DNA from 4 places in the Paenarthrobacter sp. TE4293 genome. Region 4 is predicted to be linked to each of the others. Evidence: predicted binding sites of a transcription regulator. Region 4 holds the regulator's gene; each other region holds the start of a gene.
The links. Region 4 encodes LexA, which represses DNA repair genes until DNA is damaged. Its sites were predicted from a motif close to TCGAACANNTGTTCGA; they were not measured.
Positions count from the first base shown of each region.

Region 1 (5,430 bases), on a different contig from region 4:
CGGGAGGGCTCCTGCCGCGTACCGCCGTCGGAAGCGGTTGGAACCTGGCCGGCGACATCATCGGCGCGCAGGACCTGACCGGCGACGGAAAGGCTGACGTCCTCGGCGTCGGCTCCGGCATGACCCTTTACCCGGGTGACGGCTCTGGCTTCGCGGACCGCCTCGCGATCGGTACCGGATGGAACCAGTTCAGCCAGGTGTGGGAGGCCGGGGATTTCGACGGCGATGCGGTCGCCGACATCCTGGCCCGCGGTTCCAACGGCATCCTGTGGCTTTACCCGGGCAACGGTTCGGGGGGCTTCCTGCCGCGCGTCCAGGTCGGGACGGGCTGGAACGTCTTCACGGGCGTCCTGAGCGTCGGCGATTTCGACGGCGACAAGCATCCGGATCTCGTGGCCAGGGCCGCCGATGGAACGCTGTGGCTCTACCCGACGGACGGGAAGGGGCAGTTCCTGGCCCGCAAGCAGATCGGCACTGGATGGCAGGGGTTCACCCAGGTGCTGGCTCCCGGCGACTTCTCCGGTGACGGAAAGGCCGACATCCTGGCGCGCGCCGCGGACGGATCCTTGTGGCTCTACCCGGGCAACGGTGCCGGGGGCTTCCAGCCATGGCGGCAGATCGGCACCGGCTGGAACATGTTCAACGCCGTCATGCAGGGAAGCGATTTCAACGGCGACGGCAGGGAGGACGTCCTTGGCCGCGGGACCGATGGCGGGCTGTGGCTCTACCCGGGCAACGGCAGCGGCGGTTTCCTCGCCCGGCAGTACCTGGGCTCGGGCTGGAACATGTTCACCACGTTCGCCGCCCTCGGCAACGGCTTCACGGGCACCGGCGATCCGTCCCTTGTGGGTGTAGCCGGCGACGGTACGTTGCTGATGTACTCCGGGACGGGCCGTGGCGCCTTCAAACCTGTGGCGCTGGACCCGCGGTAATTGTTCGCCGCGCCAAAAGGCCCGGAATGTCAGGTGACATTCCGGGCCTTTTGCTTCTCCGGGCCCGGTCAACGGGCTGGAGCGTCAGTGTCAGGCGTGCTGTGCTTGCTTGGGCAGGCCGAGCTCCGCAGTGGGCGTCTTGGCTGATTCGCGGGCCGTCATTGCGGAGACGGCTGCGATCACGCAGATCACGGCGGTGAAGATCGAGATCTGGACCCATCCGCCAGGCTTCGTTCCGCCCAGGGCGGTCACAATGGCCGGGGCGAACCCTGCCATCAGGAAGCCCAGCTGGGTTCCGATGGCCAGGCCGGAGAAGCGGACCTTGGTGCTGAACATTTCCCCGTAGAAGGACGGCCATACTGCGTTGGCGGCGGCATAACCGAACGAGAAGTACACCACCGAGACCAGGAACATCAGGGGCACTGCGCCGGACTCGAGGGTCAGCAGGAAGACCGGAGTCATGATGGCGCTCGCGATGGCCCCGTAGATGAAGACGGGCTTCCGGCCAATCCGGTCAGAGAGCATTCCGAACAGTGGCTGGGTTCCGAGTGCCACCACGTTGGCTACAACTACCAACCAGAGAGTGATGGTGCTGTTGACGCCGGCAACATCCTGGGCGTACTTGATGGCCAAGGTGCCGAAGACGGTGCTGACTGCGGCGATAAATGCACAGCAAACCACGCGGAGGACGTCCCGCCAGTGGAGCCTGAGCAGATCGGCAACAGGGAGCTTGGAGATCTCGTTGTTCTTCTTGGCTTCAGCGAATGCGGGCGGCTCGTGCAGGGTGCGGCGGATGAAGTAGGCCACCATCACCACGACTGCGCTGAGCCAGAACGGAATGCGCCAACCGATGCCGTACTTGATCTCATCGGGCAGTGCCACGACGGGAATGAAGACGAGTGCTGCCAGGATCTGGCCACCTTGCGTTCCGGTGAGGGTCCACGAGGTAAAGAAGGAACGCCGGTTGTCAGGAGCGTGCTCCAACGTCATGGAGGAGGCACCGGCTTGCTCGCCGGCGGCCGAGAGGCCCTGGCAAAGACGGGCAAGGACCAGGAGGACGGGTGCCCACCAGCCGATGGTCTTGAAGTCCGGGAGGCAACCGATGACGAAGGTGGCCGCACCCATCAGGACCAAGGTGAACATCAGGACCTTCTGCCGGCCGATCCTGTCGCCGAAGTGCCCCAGGATCACGGCGCCCACGGGGCGGGCAACGTACGCAAAGCCGAAGGTCGCGAAGGACATGATGGCCGCGTTGGCGTCGGCGGACGGGAAGAAAACGTGCGGGAAGATCAAGGCTGCGGCCGAGCCGAAGATGAAGAAGTCGTAGTACTCAACGGCGCTGCCCAGGAAGCTGGCAAGCGCGGCTTTTTTGGGTGTTCCGGTGGTGTTTTCAGTGCCTGGCGTCGCTGACGGCATTGTTTGGCTCATGGGAGGTTCCTTCTGTGACGACGATGTCGCGGATCTAGCTTCTGTGGGAAGACCAGAGCGAGGGTGCGGCCGGATCATCCCGAAAGTAACCACATGGTGAGAGCTACTTGTGCAATACAGCAATAGTGGCTGTGAGTGGGGTCACTTGTCAAGAGATGTCACCACCATCTAGAAATAGCTCTCACGATGTGAGAGCATCGAGCTATGAGTGTGAAAGAGGACACAAAGACCGACATGGTCGGCAAAGCCCTGGGCTTGTTGGTACTTCTGGGAGACGAGCCGCGTGGTGCCAGCGCGGCCGATCTGGCAAGGAGCGCCGGCCTGCCCTTCAGTACCACCTACCGCCTGCTGGGCTCCCTGACGCGTGACGGCTTTGTGGATTACGAGCCGGACGGTCGCCGTTATCACCTTGGTCTGCGCGTCTTCCAGCTCGGCCAGCGGGTATCGAACCACCACGGCTTCGCGGCCACTGCGCTGCCGGTGCTGCAGCGCGTCACCGAGCGCACGCATGAGGCCACCATCTTGTCCGTGCGCGACGGCAACCACCACCTGACGGTCAACAAAGTGGACGGCCCCAAGACCTTCCGCGTCACCAGCGACCCCGGCCACCTCGGGGCGCTGCACACCACGTCGGTGGGCAAGGCCATTGTGGCTTTCGAGGAGGAGATCGAGCGGAAACGCCTCCTGGAGGAGCTGCCCCTGGATCCCCTCACGGAGCGCTCCATCACCGACCGCGACGCCTTCCGTGAGGAAATCGAGCAGGTGCGCCGGCAGGGCTACGCGGTCATGGACGAGGAGAACGAGATCGGTATGCGCGCAGTCGCCGTGCCGGTCCTCAATTCGCAGGGCCACGCTTTCGCATCCATCGCCGTGGCGGTGCCGGTCTTCCGCCTCGCCATGGAGGAGCTCATCGCCCATGTGCCCACCCTGCAGGAAGCCGCGGCGGAACTCGCGGCCCGCCTGCCCCGGCGCTAGCTGGCCAATCCCTTACAAACGTTCGCGATAAGAACAAGCGTGCGGAATATGAACACTTGTAGTAACCTCGATAACACCCGGTCAAGCGGCGCTCCGAAAAAGCGCCAAAAGCCCGCGGTGCTGAAGTCAAAGGAGCTTTAGGATGAGCAACCGAGCCGAGTCCGTTCTGGTGGGCCTCATAGGCGAAGGCGTCATGCCCTCGCTCACGCCGCCCATGCATGAACGCGAAGCCGATGTGCAGGGCCTTCGCTTGCTGTACCGCCCCATCGACCTGCTGGAACTCGCGTTGCCGGCCACCGCCGTCGGGGATCTCCTGACCGCAGCCCAGCGCATGGGCTTCAACGGCCTCAACATCACGCACCCCTGCAAGCAGCTGGTGCTGGGACACCTCGACGAAATTTCCGACGACGCCGCGCGCCTGGGTGCCGTCAATACAGTCCTGATTAAGGACGGCCGGTTGATCGGCCACAACACAGACTTCTCCGGTTTCGGCGCTGCGCTCGCCACCGGTCTGCCGAACGCCAAACTTGACCGCGTGGTCCAGCTGGGTGCGGGCGGTGCCGGTTCCGCCGTCGCCTATGCGCTCCTCACGGCCGGTGTCACCACGCTGGACCTCGTGGACATGGACCCTGACCGCGCTGCCGAACGTGCCGCAGAACTCGGCGGACTCTTCCCGGCAGCCACCGTTACCCCGCGAAGCACCACGGATCTGGGCGGCATCATGCCCCTGGCCGACGGCCTGGTCCACTGCACTCCCATCGGAATGGCGGCTCACCCCGGACTTCCCCTGGACATCGAACTGCTGGAACCTCGCCACTGGGTTGCGGACATCGTCTACCGTCCCATCGAGACGCAGCTGGTCCGGGAGGCCCGCGCCAAGGGTTGTGACGTCCTCGACGGCGGCCGGATGGCGGTGGGCCAGGCGGCAGACGCCTTCCAGCTCATCACCGGACGCGAAGCTGATCGTGAACGGATGCGGGCACACTTCCTCGAGCTCATCGCCGTGGAAGATGCGGCGGCGGCGCGCGGACCCGAGCTGGCGAAGGCGGACAACTGATGCGCACCGGTATCGCCACGGTCTGCCTGTCCGGCACGCTGAAGGAGAAAATGCAGGCCTGTGCCATCGCGGGCTTCGACGGCATCGAGATCTTCGAACAGGACCTGGTCACGTCCCCCCACAGCCCGGAGGACGTGCGGAAAATGGCCGCGGACCTCGGCTTGGGCCTGGATCTTTACCAGCCGTTCCGCGACTTCGACGGCGTCACCCAGGACCTGCTGGAGGCCAACCTCAAGCGCGCCGAGGCCAAGTTCAACCTCATGGAACGCCTTGGCATGGACACCATCCTGGTGTGCTCCAACGTCGCCACGGCCACCATTGATGATGATGACCTCAGGGCCGAGCAGCTGGCCGAACTGGCCGGACTCGCGGGGGACCACGGGGTCAAAGTTGCCTACGAAGCGCTGGCCTGGGGCAAGTACGTCAACGACTACGAACACGCGTACCGCCTGGTGGAGATGGTGGACCACCCCAACCTCGGCACCTGCCTGGACTCGTTCCACATCCTGTCCCGCGATTGGGACACAGCGCCGATCGAGGACATCAACGCGGAGAAGATCTTCTTCGTCCAGGTTGCCGACGCACCCAAGCTCTCCATGGACGTACTCTCCTGGAGCCGCCACTACCGCGTCTTCCCCGGTGAAGGGCAGTTCGAGCTCGCCAAGTTCATGGGCCACGTTGTCCGCGCTGGCTACACAGGACCGGTCTCGCTGGAAGTCTTCAACGACGTCTTCCGCCAGTCCGATACCGAGCGCACCGCCGTGGATGCCATGCGATCCCTGATCTGGCTGGAGGAGCAGAGCGCCAAATGGCTCGCCGGCACCGCTTTGGAAACTGAGACCGCCGCGGGCAACGGCAGTGCGTCCCGCCGTCGTTATCCCATGGAGTTGGCCACGCTGCCCAAGGTGAACGAGCCCGCCGGCTTCAACTTCGCCGAGGTCAAGGCCGACGACACCGCGCAGCTGGAGAAGCTCCTGGGCCAGCTCGGCTTCGAGTTCGAAGGCCGCCACCGCACCAAGGACGTCCAGCTCTGGACCA
Region 1 covers NZ_JBNJRY010000010.1:129,958-135,387, forward strand. Annotated here, with positions in the region: gene QF015_RS18985 (FG-GAP-like repeat-containing protein) at 1-932, shown strand, start outside; gene QF015_RS18990 (MFS transporter) at 1,023-2,360, opposite strand; gene QF015_RS18995 (IclR family transcriptional regulator) at 2,565-3,335, shown strand; gene QF015_RS19000 (shikimate dehydrogenase) at 3,478-4,392, shown strand; gene QF015_RS19005 (bifunctional sugar phosphate isomerase/epimerase/4-hydroxyphenylpyruvate dioxygenase family protein) at 4,392-5,430, shown strand, end outside.
Region 1: QF015_RS19000 (shikimate dehydrogenase) is a predicted target of LexA. The motif match lies at 3,365-3,380, and genes of this name have one in related genera.

Region 2 (5,430 bases), on a different contig from region 4:
CAGAACCGCTGGTGAAGGTGGCGTAATGGCTAGCGTCGAAACTGTCTTTGAGGAGGACCATTTGGTCCCCCTCGCCCTGGCAAACGACACCCTGTTTGCCTTCAGCAGGCTGGATGGAAACCTCTACAAGACGTCAGTGCGTGGGCGTGGCAAAGTTGGTGAATACCAAGCTCTGCCGATGTCCGACCTGTTGGCACCCTTCTGCGTACCCGGGCGCCCCTTCATCTATGACCTCATCCACGGCGACAACATGGTGACTGTGAGGGAGTTCGCCCTCTTGGAGTCAGGGTTGGGCGCACCGTCCGTGCGATCCTTCGAAGCTCCGGCGGACAGCACGCACCGGCTGATCAGCCTGGTGCCTGACGCGGCAGAAGCTACACTCTGCGCAGTCTTTGAGCCCCTTTTCGCGGGTGGGACATGGTTTCTCCTAAATATCCACGCCGGGAACGTGCGGCCATGTGAAGTTGTGTCCGGCGGCCCGAAATGCATTCTCGCCGATGGAACCCTGGTAGCCGAGTCTGATACCGGGTGGAGCACTGCCCTGCACGGGATCCCGGTCCGGAATGGACCGGGATCTGTCATTTCGGTGACCTCCGACTTTGCCGTGGTCAGGCGGTCGGACAAGACAGGAAGCTTGTTTTCGCTGGTGAGCGGCACAGACGTCCAAGATATCGCAGCCCCTGCGGGCTGGAACATCATTTCCCTCGCCGCATCCGATACGCGGATCACGGCATATGCCATCCATTCCGCCTTGGGACAACGCCTTCTCCACATGGCTCCCAAGGATGGATTCTTCACGTTTGACGGTACCGAAGCCGCAACGTCGCAGGTATTTGCCATGGGAGCGGACGTTGATCCCGTGATCCGATCCACCGGCCTTGTGCAGGGTTCCTCCTGGCGCACCAGCCGCGGGGTGTTTGCCGGGATCGCCTCGGAACGGGTCGATCTGCGGGCTGTTCACCTCACCTTGGCGGGCCTGCCGTGCGTTTACGTTCAAGGTCGGCAACCTGGCGCCGGGGAACTCCTGGTCTGCCTGCACGGAGGTCCTGACAGTCACGAGCTCGATGATCTGAGATTTGGCGGCACGTATCGCAAACTCCTTGATGCGGGTTTTGACCTACTGATGGTGAATTACCCTGGCTCCGCAGGGTTCGGCGTCGCCTTTCAAGAGCAGGCCTGGCATAACTGGGACGGAGCCGTTCAGTCTTCTGCTGATGCGGTTGCCGGGCTCTTGAAGAGTAGCCCCACCTCTGCCGTATCCATCCTCGGCGTTAGTTTTGGTGCCTGGATCGGGCTTCAACTCGCGGCGCACCTCCAAGCGAGGCGGGTGGTTGCCCTGTCCCCCATCATTGACCTGCACCAGCATCTTCTGCTGCACGGGGACGACCCGGAGTTCCGCACGTGGGCGGAGGCCCGCTTTGCTTTTCCTGCATTGGCTCCACACGGTGGCGAACCGGACGCACCCACCTTCGCAGGCCCCGTCATTGTCATTGCCCCGGACAGTGATGAAGTGGTCCTGCCGGCGTCCACACAAAAGTCAGTGCTCACAGCACAAAAATCCGGGCGCGCGTGGACCTCAGTGACGGTTCCGGGCAACCACTACCCCCAGGTATCCGCTGACGCAGAAAGACGCTGGGCTGCACTGGTTGCCGCCCTGACGAGGAGCCGGACGCCCTGACCCGCAACGCGGGCATTCGATCTTCAAGTGCGCCTTTCACCTGCTCCGGAACCGAAGGAGCGCTCCAGGGCAGCCATCAACACATGGGGCGCCAGGCGGTCCAGTTGGTCCACCGGCCTGCTGTCCCGCAGGGCGGGACACACGGTGACCATCCAGGCCGCAAAGTAGTTGTGGGCAATCCCCAAGGACATCGCCCGTTCAAACAGGCGCAGCACCACGGGGTGCAATGACAGGTCTTCGCGGAACTGGAAGCCCGGACAGTACGTGCCATCCGCCGAGAAGACGCGCACCAACCGCTGCATCACCGGCTCTGGATCCTCGTGCAGCTGCGACAGCCGTCCGCGGACTGCCTCCAGGCCCGGCAGGCCAAATTCAGCACCGAGTTGCTGCCAGAGCGCATCGGGAATCGGCCCGCGCAGATGTGCACTGGTCAGATGTGATGCAGGCACGTGGTGGCAACTCCCCAGATGGTGAGCTCGGAAAGGGCCGGCACACGGATATCCGGGTACCGTGGATTGTCCGCTTGGAGGATCACCCCGGATGGCGTGATGCGAAGCCTTTTGATGGTCAGCTCACCATCGAGGACAGCTACGACGACGGACCCGTCCTTGGGCTCCAGCGCTCGGTTGACGATCAACTCATCACCGTCGCTGATCCCGGCCCCCTCCATGGATTGCCCCGTCACCCTCACCACAAAAGTGCTGGTCACGTCCTTGATCAGGTGCTCGTTCAGGTCGATCCGGCCATCAAAATAGTCTTGTGCAGGCGATGGATACCCGGCTGCCACCGGGATGGGTGCCAGCAGTACTGACATCAGGGAAAAGCCCGCATCTATCACGCGGGGGCCGACGATCACGCCCACAACACACCTTTATTCGAATATATGTTCGATACTCGAGTGTACAGCGGATGACGGACATTGTGGCCACCCACCGAGCCGATGCCCGGGACACGGGTGGTGTTGCTCAGGCCTCCAAGCGAAAGGCGAGTACTTTTGGGGAAGGCCAAGGGAATACCTTCCTGGCTGGTACCCAAGGTAACTACAGTCGCTGGATCCGGCGCCCACTGCTGCCGCGACAGGTCCGTGCATCGCGTATTGGAGAACCATGACCCCCAGGGGCAAAGATGTGGCTGACGCGCTCAGCGCGGACATTACACGCGTTTTCAGAGAACGCTATCCGGAAGAACTGGCCCGCGCGCAGGCTGTACACGCACGGTCCGGGAAGGTGGTTCTCGCGTACATGTTTTCCTCCATCGCGCTGTGGTTCCTCGGTGCCGCCCTCTTCCTGGCCGGCATCATCAGCCCGGTCTTCGCCATCCTGGTGCCTGGACTGGTGACCTGCGCCTTCCTCACGGTCGTGCTCGTCGCCATTGTCCGGAACAGGGCTGCTTCGCGACCGATCGTCGAGTACGCGGAGCAGCTGGGTCATAAAGTCACCAGTGTCACCAAGAACCGCATTACAGTTGCCGCCCCGAAAGGCGCGATCACGGTGCCGGGGGAGTTCCGCGAGACGCGGAGGGTCACGCGCCGGCCATAATGCCCCGACGACGCCGGGATGTCAGTGCCCCACCCGATACCGTACGTGGGTGACGAGGCCGGTCCCGCGCACGTCGATCGGTTCAAGCTTCAGCTCGCCCATGTCCTCGAGCAATCGCTCGCCACCGCCCAGGATCACGGGCGAGATGTGAAGCCGCAACTCGTCCATCAGGCCGGCCGAGAGATATTGACGGGCAGTGTGGGCTCCACCGGCAATCGCCACATTCCTGTCCCCGGCGGCTTCCCGGGCCTGTGCCAACGCCGATTCGATGCCATCGGTGACGAAGTGGAAAGTGGTGCCACCCTCCATCTCCAGCGGTTCGTGGCTGTGGTGGGTGAGGACGAACACGGGTGCGTGGTACGGCGGCTCCTCGCCCCACCAACCCCGCCAGTCCTCAGACCACACATCGGCCCCCGGCCCGGCAAACATGTTCCGGCCCATGATGTAGGCCCCGGCTTCCAGAATGCCGGCGATCTCAGCGGCGTTGGCCTCCCGCTCCTCGAACTGCCAGCGGTGCAGGCTCTCGCCACGCTTCCCCAGCGGCTCTTCCGGGCTCTGGTGGGGTCCGGCAACAAATCCGTCAAGGGAAACAGTGAGATCACAGGTGACTCGACTCATGCGCCCATCCTGCCACCGTCCGCCCGGGGCGCCTAGCTTCCACCCCGGGCACCACCCCGCGCCGGCCACGACAGCAAAGTCACCCTCCGACCCCAGGCGGCGGACCTGTACGGCGGAACGGACGAGTCTTACCCTGAAGCTGTCTACCGGCGCGAAGATGCGAAAGAGAGTAAGGCCATGGCGCGCGATCCAAAACCCACGTTGGAGCAACTGAACATCCTGGTCGGCGAGTGGGACACGACAGTCCCCGGCAAAGAAGTTTCCGGCCGGACGACGTTCGAATGGCTGGAGGACGGGGGCTTCCTCATCCAGCGCTCCACTGTCCAGCGGCCCGAGTATCCCAACGCGGTCAGCATCATTGGCGCCACGGGCTCGGATGGAGCATTCCAGCAGCACTATTTCGACTCGCGGGGCGTTGCCCGGATCTTCGACATGACGCTCAAGGATAATGTTTGGACCCTTTTTCGGGACGGTCCGGACTGGCCCCAGCGCTTTGTTGGCCGTTTCAGCGAGGACGGCACCACCATCACTGCCCGTTTGGAACGCGGAACCTACCCCGGCGGCCCGTTGGAGCACGACTTCGACATGATCTACGCCCGCATTGCCTAACGCCTCCTGAATCCGGTTACTCCACCTCATTTACAGATGCCCTGCCCGGTGGGAACATAAGCCCCATAGTCCGCGGAGGCATCGCCCGGCCACGCCCGGCACCGTCACCTGCAGCTATGTAGTCAGCTCTCCTCTGAGAGGAACGGCCATGGGTCGTCTGGGGACCGGGAACAGTGGGGATGCGGGGTCTGAGCCCGCTTCTGATCCGCCACGCCACCGGGGCAATGGGATCGAAAAAGTCGACGTCGTGGTGGTGGGTTCCGGTTTCGGCGGCTCGGTGGCTGCTCTTCGGCTGGCCGAAGCCGGGCAATCCGTGGTGCTCATGGAGCGCGGCAAACCGTACCCGCCGGGCAGCTTCGCCCGCTCTCCCTCCGAGATGGGCCGGAACTTCTGGGACCCGGACCGCGGCTTGTACGGGCTCTTCGATGCGTGGACGTTCCGTGGCACCGAGGGTCTGGTGTCCAGCGGCTTGGGCGGCGGTTCGCTGATTTACGCCAATGTGCTGCTGCGCAAGGACGAGAAGTGGTTCGTCAACGAATCTCCCATCCCCGGAGGCGGCTACGAGAACTGGCCCTTCACCCGGGCAGACCTCGATCCGTACTATGACGCTGCCGAAGCCATGCTCCAGCCTGTCCCCTACCCCTACAAGGACACGGCCAAGACCCTGGCCATGGAGCAGTCCGCGGCGAGCCTGGGCCTCTCCATCAGCCGCCCGCCCCTTGCCATTACGTTCTCCCCCGCACCGGACACGGAGCCACGGACCAACCACGCGCTGCCGCTGCCCGGCTACGGCAGCATCCATGGCCCCGCCACGGTGCGGACTACGTGCACTCTCAGCGGCGAATGCGACATCGGGTGCAATGCCGGCGCCAAGAACACGCTGGACCACAACTACGTTTCAGCGGCAGCCTCCAAGGGCGCCGACGTCCGTACGTTCCATGACGTCCGCGGAATCCGGCCGCTGAATGCCGGAACGCAGGCCGGAGG
Region 2 covers NZ_JBNJRY010000002.1:91,308-96,737, forward strand. Annotated here, with positions in the region: gene QF015_RS03830 (MFS transporter) at 1-26, shown strand, start outside; gene QF015_RS03835 (alpha/beta fold hydrolase) at 26-1,678, shown strand; gene QF015_RS03840 (hypothetical protein) at 1,702-2,127, opposite strand; gene QF015_RS03845 (LexA family protein) at 2,109-2,540, opposite strand; gene QF015_RS03850 (hypothetical protein) at 2,785-3,216, shown strand; gene QF015_RS03855 (dihydrofolate reductase family protein) at 3,238-3,834, opposite strand; gene QF015_RS03860 (hypothetical protein) at 4,012-4,443, shown strand; gene QF015_RS03865 (GMC family oxidoreductase) at 4,592-5,430, shown strand, end outside.
Region 2: QF015_RS03845 (LexA family protein) is a predicted target of LexA. The motif match lies at 2,554-2,569, and genes of this name have one in related genera.

Region 3 (5,430 bases), on a different contig from region 4:
ACACACCCACCTTGCCGGTCTGGGGGGAACGATTGTGGTCCTGATGGGCATCGGAACCCTTCCCCAACTTGCGGCAGGCCTGCGCCGGGCGGGCATGGATCCGGACATGCCCATGGCCGTGGTGGAACGTGGTTACCGACCGGGTCAGCGCACCACGATCGCCGATCTGGGTACGATCGAAACAGCAGCCACCGGTTGCAGCAACCCGGCTGTGCTGGTCATCGGCGAGGTGGTCCGTGTGGCTGAAGCCAACCGAAATCATGCTGAAGCATCCGCTGAACTGAGCCGCCTGGCGGCTTCGCTTCTTGAAGCCTGAAGGTAAGAACACATGACTGTTGCACGTGCCATCGAAGTCCACGACGCTGCTGCCGCTCCGGAAGTTGCCGAAGCCGCCGACGCGCCGCTGGATGGATTCCGCATCGGCGTCACCTCGCACCGCCGTTCCCGTGACCTCATTGAGGCATTGGAACGCCGCGGCGCAAGTGTGTTGCACGCCCCCGCCCTGAAGATCGCCCCGGTCCAGGAAGACATGGTCCTCATTGAGGACACCCGCACCATCATTGCTGCCAAGCCGGACATCTGCATCGCCACCACGGCCTACGGCATGCGGCGCTGGTGCGAGGCCGCTGACTCTTTCGGCATCGGTGAACAACTCCTGGAAGCCTTGTCTGCCTGCCGCATGTTCGTCCGTGGGCCCAAAGCCCGCGGCGCCGTGCGCGCTGCAGGTCTTGCCGACGTCGGCATCAGCAGTGACGAAACCACCGCCACCTTGGTGGACATGCTCCTGGCCGAAGGCGTGCGCGGCAAGACCGTGGCCGTGCAGCTGCATGGCTACACGGATGTCCGCCAGCTGGAACGGCTCCGCATGTCCGGCGCCACCGTGCTGACGGTGACCCCCTACCGCTGGGTGAAGCCCGACGGTGAAGACAAGCTGCCCCGCCTGATCGAGGCAGTGGTGGGCGGCAACCTGGATGTACTGACATTCACCAGCGCACCTGCCGTAGACGCGATGTGGAGCACGGCTCACGAAATGGGCCTCTACCGGCCGCTCATCGAGGCCCTCAAGGGCCCCGTGACGGTTGCCGCTGTTGGGCCGGTCACCGCACAACCATTGGTCGACGCCGGTCTGGCGCCGCTGATCCCGGACCGTTACCGCATGGGCGCGCTGATCCGCCTGGTGACCGAGCACCTGTCCCTGAACCACGTGCGCCGGTTGGAAACCAGGAGCGCCACCATCGAACTGCGCGGGCGCTGCCTGCGGATCAACGGTGAAGTGGTGGACCTTGCACCGGCTCCCCTCTTGCTGCTGCGGGCGCTGCTTGGTGCGGGTGGAGCTGTCCTGTCCCGTGAAGCGCTCTCCGATCTGTTGGACCTGCGTGGTTCCGTGCATGCCCTGGACATGACAGTGAGCCGGCTCAGGTCCTCCCTCCCGGACGGCAAGCTGGTGGAAACCGTGGTGAAGCGCGGTTACCGGCTCCGCGCCTAGCTTTCGAGCCAACCGGCCTCGGGTCACCCCGCTAAGCCGCCTTCACCAAGGGAAGCTCGTCCCAATGGGTGGTGTACCGGGGGCTGAGCATGTCACGTTTCATGGACCAATCCGGTCCACCCTTGATGCCCGCGTGGCCCAACCCGATGGAACCGCGGCCGTACCGCTTGCTGACTTGCTCCAGTAGCGGGCCGATTCCGCGCTCCTCATGGCGGTTCTCGAAGATCTCCAAGGGCTTCTGGTTTCCGCTGGGGCGAAGGTCTGTGACCATGATCCCGGCTTTGGCGTATTTCACGCCTTCCTGGATTTTGGGAACCAACGCATGTGCGGCCTTCGTCAGCAGCACGGGATCCGACGTGGGCATGGGCAGTCTGACGGTAACACTGGGGAACGATTTGTCGTTCGGGTTATAGAAGGAAGTGGCAGCGAAGGCAGTCAGTAACGTGGCTTGGAGGTCATGCTTGGCCAGCCTGGCACTGGCCATCTGGCCATAGACGCTCAGCACCTGCCGCAGCTGGGCCGTCCTCGTGATGGGCGTAGAAAAGGAGCGGGAGAAGATCAACTGGTCCCTCCCGATCCTTTCCTCTTCCATGGGGATGCACGGGGTACCCTGCAGTTCCAGGACCGTGCGCATCATGACGATGGAGAACTTGTCCCGCAACGCCACGGGATCGGCCCGGACCAAGTCCAGGATGGAGAAAATACCCATGGCGTTGAGGCGTTTGGTGAGCCTGGTGGCAACGCCCCAGATTTCAATCACGGAGAGCCGCGCCATCAGCGCTTCGCGTTGGGCCTCAGGGATCGAATCCCAGCGGCACACTCCCTTGAAAGCCGGGTTGTGTTTGGCCCATTTATTGGCCAGCTTCGCCAGGGTCTTGGTGCGCGCGATTCCCACGCACACGGGCACGCCGACATGACGTTGGCACGCAGCTTTGATGGTACGTCCCAGTTCCACCAGGTCCTCCGGGCGGCCCTTCACGCCGAGAAATGCTTCATCGATGGAGTAGACCTCCTGCCACGCCGAGTAGCGGGCCAGAAGTTCCATGACACGCGAACTGATGTCGCCATACAGTTCGTAGTTGCTTGAGAGAGCAATAAGGCCCCACTCCTTGGCCCGCGGAGCAAGTTTGAACCATGGCTCCCCCAACCCAATCCCCAGCTTTTTGGCCTCCGGCGACCTGGTGACGGCACAGCCGTCGTTGTTGGACAGCACGATCAGCGGCTTGCCTTCCAACGCCGGGTTGAATGCACGCTCCGCCGACGCATAGAAGCAGTTGATATCCACGTGGGCGATCTCCTGCATCCGATGCATCAGTGCTGGCTTGGACATTCCCCTCCTTGACTGGCTGTAGCACGCCCGCCCACATTCGTACGCAGGACACGCCATGCATTCGAAGATATATTCGAATACTCTCACTGTATCGCCGCCCACCGACAAAAACACACCTGCCCCCTGCATCCAGGAGCTCCACCAGGGCATGAAGCAGCGCGGACGGGATCCCCCACATCTCCCGCCGCAAGGAAGCGGAAGATGTGCCCCAAAGTCCGCCAAGTGCGGCACGGCGAGGGCTATGAGTGATCCAAAAAAAATCAACAAGCATATGACTTTGACGGTCAATAAATGTGTGTTAGCTTCCTTACGGAGCACAGCAGCAGGCTGTACTCATTTATTGATTGGGGAAATCAGTGCAGCTCAAGATCGAAAAGCCCAAGGAACAGAAGATCGATTTCGCGGTCCTTTACGGCGGCAAAGCAACACTCTAGTTCCCGCTTCAGGGGTGTCGGTTCAGAGCCGGCACCCCTGCCTTTTCATATCTAAGGACCTTTCTTGTTCTGCGTCAGCGCATCACACAATTCCCCTATTTCATTTGGCATCGTCAAGGCCATACTCCGGAATTTCGGATTGACTCCTTCCGCGCACCCGGACGAACTCTCACAGAGTCTTCGCCTCCTCTACCCGCTGAACACCACCTTGTCGGCAAAGGTCAGGGCTGGATCAGCCAGCCTGACGGACGCGGCAACATCGAGTGAGCAGATCCGCTTCTTTCAGCAGCAGAGAGCCCAGCGGAGTTACATAAAGATTGCCCAGTACATCGAGCGGACGCATGGGCCAGTGGAAATCGTGGTGGTGGACGCCCTTGAGATGGACCAAGCGAGCCGGGACTTCCTTGATGTCGCAGTCCGGGTTTGCGGCTGGTCCGTCCAGATGAAAGTTGACACCCTGAACCGGGCAGCTGTTGTCCCGGTCGAGGAAGAAGAGCGAGCATTGCTCGCCCTGCTTGGAGAGCCGTCCCTGACCGAAAACGCCGCCCGCCTGGCATCCCTGGCGTTTGACTACGTCAACTCGGGTGATGCCTGGACTGCCCTGGCTCTGGGGCAAAGGCTGCAAGAGGTTGATCAGTCACCACGCGTGTGGAACCTTTTGGCCCTGGCCAGCGCCATGATGGATGCAACCATCCAGGCCGAGTTCTACTACGACCGCTGGAGCGATGCCGGGGAACCGCTCGACGCCGTGCGAGCTCTCTATGGGAAAGCCATGTTGTACGCCCGGCACCACCCGGCCGGGTTGAGGAGCCTTGAGCGGAGTGAAGCGCTGCTGAATCAGGCCTACGCCATCATTCAAGATCTGATGCCGGACAACCGGGAAGATGACAACGTCGTTTTCGATGAGGTGTTCAACCGGAACGGGCTCGCGCTCATCCTTTTTCGTCAAGGCAACGTGGATGAAGCAGTCCGGCTCCTTCGCTGGGGAATCGACAAGCTGACACTGACCGGCGAGAAAGTGGCGATTCACAGGTCGGTCCTGATCTACAACCTCGCGCAGTGCCACAAGCAATCCGGAGATCTGGCCGCCGCGATATCAACGTACGCTGAGCTTCTGGACGTTGACCCCCACATGCCTGAGTACCATTTGGAAGCTGCGAAATGCCTTGCTGCGGCGGGCGATTTCGCCAAGGCACTGGATGCATGCAGAACCGCTCTCGAGCTCGATCAGACCCTGGCATCCGCGTGGGGGCTGACCGGAGTATACGAAGGGGAACTCGGCAGGCACAACGAGGCCGCGGCCGCGCATGCACGGGCCGCTTCCCTGGCCCCCCGAACTCATGCCCACACCACAGATCTGGTCTACAGCCTCGTGCTGGCCGGACGTGTGGACGAAGCAGCCCAGCACAGTGATGGCTGGATCGGCGGCGATCTGGCCCAAAGCGAGGCTGAACGCCGCGCCTCCCTCGCCGCAGAGATCCTGATCCGTCAGGGTCGTTTCGCTGATGCACTGGAGCCGCTGGAAACAGGATTGGCTCTTTTCCCGGAATCTGAAGTGCTGACAGCCAACCGCGAAGCAATCTTGAGCTATTCGGCATGAGGGTGGGACTACGCGGTCAACTCGGGCTGTTTACGGTTCTTTTCGCCGGCGGCATGTGGATGTCCAAGATTGCCCAGCCTCTTTATTTTGAACAACTCGGTGCGCTCGTCGCCTTCGGCATCGGATACGCCGTCATGGCAGTCGTCGGAGGATTCTCTTTTGCTTGGGGCGCATTCGCGGATCGATTTGGGGGGCTTAATTCTGTTCGGCTGGGCACGCTGATTTACGGGATCGGAATTGCCGGCCGAGTTATGACGGACGTTATTCCTGTCGTTGTCTTCTCGGCAATCGCCGGCGCAGGAGCCTCGCTGGTCCTCGTCGCCATCCGGCCCTGGGTTCGAGCCAACGCAAGTGATGAGGAAATTCCGAAGATCGTTGGAGCCAGAAACCTGGGTCATCAGGCCGGCATCCTTCTGGGGACCGTAGGCGCCGCCTCGGTCTTCGCACTGGCGGCAACCCAGGGAGATGGAGCAAGGACTGCCTTGTTGATCGCTCCCGCCTTGGTCGCCGCCGCTTTTGTCTGGGTGCTCTTTTCCCCCCAACCGCCTGCGCGTCCTCGCATGGAAGCACAGCCACAACA
Region 3 covers NZ_JBNJRY010000002.1:85,297-90,726, forward strand. Annotated here, with positions in the region: gene cobA (uroporphyrinogen-III C-methyltransferase) at 1-316, shown strand, start outside; gene QF015_RS03815 (uroporphyrinogen-III synthase) at 329-1,486, shown strand; gene QF015_RS03820 (Y-family DNA polymerase) at 1,518-2,816, opposite strand; gene QF015_RS03825 (tetratricopeptide repeat protein) at 3,390-4,850, shown strand; gene QF015_RS03830 (MFS transporter) at 4,847-5,430, shown strand, end outside.
Region 3: QF015_RS03820 (Y-family DNA polymerase) is a predicted target of LexA. The motif match lies at 2,878-2,893, and genes of this name have one in related genera.

Region 4 (5,430 bases):
GACATGAGTCCTGAACAAATCCAGGCCGTCATCGACCGGATTCTTTCCAAGGATGCACCTGCGCAGGCATCCGACGACAACGATGCCAACGGTGTGTTCGGCAAGGCGCAGGCGATTTCCACGCTTGACCAGGAACACAGCATTTACGACGGTGACCAAGAGGATCTGGCCGAACGACGTGCACTGCGCCGTACCGCCGGGTTGTCCACGGAACTTGAAGATGTCACTGAGGTCGAATACCGGCAGCTGCGCCTTGAGCGCGTTGTCCTCGCCGGGTTGTGGACCGAAGGAACGCTGGCCGACGCCGAGAATTCGCTGCGCGAGCTCGCTGCCCTGGCAGAGACGGCCGGCTCGGAGGTCCTGGACGGTTTGGTCCAGCGCCGCATGAAGCCGGATCCCGGGACCTTCCTGGGATCGGGCAAGGCCCAGGAGCTTAAGGACATCGTTGCTGCCACTGGTGCGGACACCGTCGTGGTGGACACAGAGCTGGCGCCGTCCCAGCGACGCGGTCTTGAGGACATTGTCAAAGTCAAGGTTGTCGACCGCACCACCCTGATTCTGGACATCTTTGCCCAGCACGCCAAGAGCCGCGAAGGCAAGGCCCAGGTTGAGCTTGCACAGCTTGAATATCTGCTCCCGCGTCTTCGTGGTTGGGGTGACTCCATGTCCCGCCAGGCCGGTGGCCAGGTGGGTGGGGCCGGTGCCGGCATGGGTTCGCGTGGTCCCGGTGAAACCAAGATCGAACTGGACCGTCGTCGCATTCGCACCCGCATGGCCAAACTTCGCCGTGAGATCGCCGCGATGAAGCCGGCCCGGGAGACCAAGCGCGCCAACCGCCGTCGAAATGCCGTTCCGTCGGTTGCCATCGCCGGGTACACAAACGCCGGCAAGTCGTCGCTCCTGAACCGCCTCACTGATGCCGGTGTCCTGGTGGAGAACGCCCTGTTCGCCACGTTGGACCCCACCGTGCGTAAGGCCCAGACTCCGGACGGTATCGGCTACACGCTGGCTGACACGGTCGGGTTCGTCCGTTCGCTGCCGACGCAGCTGATCGAGGCCTTCCGCTCCACGCTGGAGGAAGTGGCGGACGCGGACCTGATCCTTCATGTCGTCGATGCATCGCACCCCGACCCTGAGGGCCAGATTGCCGCTGTGCGGGCTGTTTTTACTGAGGTGGATGCCCGCAAGGTGCCCGAGATCATCGTCCTGAACAAGGTTGATGTCGCGGATCCCTTCGTCGTTGAACGCCTGAAGCAGAAGGAACCGCGTCACGCGGTTGTTTCAACACGCACTGGCCAAGGTATCGCCGAACTGCTGGAAGACATCAGCCAGTCCATTCCCCGCCCGGGAGTGCGCCTGGAACTGCTCATTCCTTACGACCGCGGCGAGATGATCAGCAAGCTGCACAGCTCAGACTCGGAGATCCTCAGCCTTGAGCATGAGGAAAACGGGACGCGCGTGGTTGTTATGGTGCGTGAGGGTCTGGCAGCCGAGTTGGAGTCTTTCGTCAGCAATGGTTGAGAAGGTGGCGGCGGACAACGTCGAGTCGGCAGGGGAGAAGGCGACCCTCGAGCTGTTGGACCGGGCCGTAGCCGGCATGGGCGGCCAAAGCCGTGCCGGCCAGCACGAAATGGCCAAGTATGTCACCCGGGCCATTGAGACGGGGGAACACCTGCTGGTCCAAGCGGGCACGGGCACAGGGAAGTCTTTGGCGTACCTGATCCCGTTGATCGCGCATTCGATGGACAGCGACAAACCGACCCTCGTGTCCACCGCCACCTTGGCACTCCAGACCCAGATTGTAGGCCGGGATCTGCCCCGCCTGCTCGAAACCATCAACCCTGCCCTTGAACGGCCCGTCAACGTGGCGCTCGTCAAGGGCAGGGCCAACTATGTCTGCCTGCAGAAACTTGAGGGCGGATTCCCCAGCGAAGAGCCGTCCGAAGGGCAGCTTTTCTCCCTGGGCGAGGACACCAGCGTCCCGCACTTTGCCGCCTCCATGGGCGGCCCGCAGTCCCAGCTGGGCAAGGAAGTGGTCCGCCTGCGCGAGTGGGCCGAAAAGACGACCACCGGCGACCGTGACGAACTCATGCCCGGCGTTACGGACCGCGCCTGGCGGCAGGTCTCCGTGACGTCCATGGAGTGCCTCGGCGCGCAAAAGTGTCCCCTCGCCGAAGAGTGCTTCAGCGAGCTGGCGCGGTCTCGGGCAGGGGAAGCCGACGTCGTGGTCACCAATCACGCGATGCTGGCCGTCAGTGCCTTTGAAGGCCTGGCTGTGTTGCCTGAGTACGACGTCGTGGTGGTCGATGAAGCACACGAATTGCAGGACCGCGTGACCGGTGCGGTCTCAGGCCAACTGTCTGTTGCCATGGTCCACGCAGCGGCTTCCAGCGCCCGCAAGCACACCGCGATTACGGTGGATGCCCTCAACGCAGCGGCCGAGCGACTGGACATGGCCATCGCCGGGGTGCCGAACGGGCTGCTGCCCAGCGGACTCAACGACGAACAGCTCGATTGCCTGGACCAGTTGCGGGACGCCACGCGCGCGGCCCTTTCCGATTCGAAGACCGACTCTTCCACCGCGGTCGACGGCGGTCGCCAACTGGCGCGCTCACGGCTCATGCTCATTCTCGAGTTGTGTGAGCGGATGCTGGCCGCGAAGGAGAACCGTGAAGTGGTGTGGTTTTCCCGTAACAGCACCTTCGACCCGCAGCAGGGCTACTCGCAACCCGACGAGACCGCCCCTGCGCTGATCAACATCGCACCACTGAGTGTGGCAGGACGCCTGCGTGAAGGCCTTTTTGCCGGTCATACCGTGGTACTCACCTCGGCAACGCTGGCGATCGGCTCGGCTTTTGAACCGGCAGCCGGTGGTCTGGGCCTGATCGGCGATGGCGCCCCCAGCTGGACGGGAATCGATGTTGGATCGCCGTTCGACTACCCCAAACAGGGGGTGTTGTATGTGGCGAAGCATCTGCCCAAGCCCGGCCGGGGCACCTCTCCCGAAGCCCTCGATGAGCTGGAAGACCTCATCCGCGCCTCCGGAGGGGGAGCGCTGTGCCTCTTTTCGTCGCGGCGCGCTGCCGAGGAGGCGGCCGATGCCATGCGGCTGCGCCTCGACGTCGACATTCTCTGCCAGGGTGAGTCCACCATGGCAGCCCTGGTGAAGCAGTTCGCCGACGAACCCGATACCTGCCTGTTCGGCACGATGTCGCTGTGGCAGGGCGTGGACGTTCCCGGCGGCTCCTGCCGTCTGGTGGTTATCGACCGCATTCCGTTCCCGCGTCCGGACGACCCCCTGATGACTGCCCGCTCACGCGCTGTGGCCCAGTCGGGAGGAAACGGATTCATGGCCGTGTCTGCCACGCACGCGGCTATCCGGTTGGCCCAGGGCGCAGGCCGCCTGATCCGATCCACGGGGGACAAAGGGGTTGTGGCAGTGCTTGATTCGCGGCTCTCGACAGAGCGCTACGGAGGCTTCCTGAGGGCCGCCCTGCCGCCATTTTGGGCGACGACGGACCGGGCAGTGGTGCGGGGAGTACTGGAGCGCCTGGGGTCAGCCAAGGCCTCCTAGGCCAGGGGGCCGTCTGTCTCCCTAAAGGGAACGCAGGACTGACACGACCTTGCCCATGATGGTGGCTTGGTCGCCAAGGATGGGTTCGTACTGGGTGTTCTGGGGGAGCAGCCACGTGTGGCCGTCGCGCTGGCGGAAAGTCTTGACCGTAGCCTCGTCGTCCAGCAGCGCGGCAACAATGTCACCGTTGATGGCGTCGTTCTGTCGTCGGACAACCACCCAGTCGCCGTCGCAAATCGCGGCGTCGATCATAGAATCACCTGCGACCTTCAGCATGAACAATTCGCCGTGTCCGACGAGTTGCCGGGGCAGAGGGAGCACGTCTTCCACCGTCTGGTCGGCCAGGATGGGACCGCCGGCCGCGATGCGTCCTACCAGGGGGACCATGGCGGTGTCGCTGGCACTGGCGAGCTCGGTCACGGCAAGGCCACCGGTACTGCGAAGAGTCGTGGGTGCTTCCACTCCCGGGATGGGGCCGCCATCGAGGGTCAACGGCATGAGGACTTCCATGGCCCGGGGGCGCTTGGGATCCCGGCGGAGGTAACCGAGCTTCTCCAGCTGGGAAAGCTGATGCGTAACACTCGACAGACTTGCCAGGCCCACGGTGTCGCCGATTTCGCGCATGCTGGGTGGGTACCCGTTGTCATTGACGGACCGCTGGATGGTTTCCAGGATCTTTTTCTGCCGAACGGTCAGGCTCTTGGGGCTCTTCTGAGGCTGTTGGCTCCGCAGGGGTGCCCCGCCGCCGGTGGCTTTCGCTGCCATGTTCGCCAATGCCTTTCCATTCCGCCCCGGAGTGTGCCCGGGGTTGTCGGGTCCGTAAAAAATGTCAGACCCTCCTGTTCCACTGAAACAGTGCTGTTTCTTCACTCAAACGTAGGGCAGCCACAGGCGTTTATCAAACATTTGTTCTAGCGAGTCTCGACACCGTTCGTTGATAAGTGCTAAAAATGTCTTAGCAAGGTTCGAATATGTGTTCTATAAATCCGAACGTGGAGCTGGATGTTCGAACTCGATGTTCGAACATCCGGTGCCGGGGGAGGGAACACACAGAATTGGCAGCCATGTACCGGGACCCGGCGCAAGGCAATAGCTCAGAAGGGCTCAGCTCATGTCCGCAATCACTACGTTCGCTGATTTTCGCACCACCCAGGCACCTGTGCGCCTGCGTCTCACCCGGCGGGGACGGATCGTCTTCTTCGGGATTCCTGCCATGCTGCTGGTGGCTGCGCTCCTGAGCCTTGCCGGTTTCATCACCTCGCCGGCAAAAGCCTCGGACTCGCAGGCGCAGCTCCGGCCGCCGGTGGCTGTGACAGTGACTGTACAGCCGGGACAGTCGCTGTGGGGTATCGCAGGCGCAGCTGCTCCTGAGCGTGATCCCCGGGATGTCATTGCCGAGATCATCCAGCTTAACGACCTTCGCGGAGGGCGTATCCAGCCCGGTCAGCAGCTGTTCGTGCCCGCAAACTAGGCCATTCGGTCGTCGTGGAACGGCCGGCCCGGCGTCACAGTTAGTCGGCAGTCCCGGCGGCCCCTTAAACTGGGTTGGTGAGTGACCAGCTTGAGCGACTTGACCGACTTCCCCTTCGGACCAACCTGCGTGGATTGAGCCCCTACGGCGCACCGCAGCTTGATGTCCCTATTCTGCTCAACGTCAACGAGAACACCCATGGCGTCCCCGCTGATGTCCAGGCGGCCATCACGGAAGCTGTCGCGGCCGCGGCCACTGGACTCAACCGCTACCCGGACCGGGAGTTTACGGAGCTCCGCACATCCTTGGCTGAGTATCTTGGCCACAGTCTCACCCCCGATAACATCTGGGCGGCCAACGGCTCCAATGAGGTTCTGCAGCAGAT
Region 4 covers NZ_JBNJRY010000009.1:51,605-57,034, reverse strand. Annotated here, with positions in the region: gene hflX (GTPase HflX) at 1-1,521, shown strand, start outside; gene QF015_RS17605 (ATP-dependent DNA helicase) at 1,514-3,574, shown strand; gene lexA (transcriptional repressor LexA) at 3,596-4,339, opposite strand; gene QF015_RS17595 (LysM peptidoglycan-binding domain-containing protein) at 4,686-5,045, shown strand; gene QF015_RS17590 (histidinol-phosphate transaminase) at 5,123-5,430, shown strand, end outside.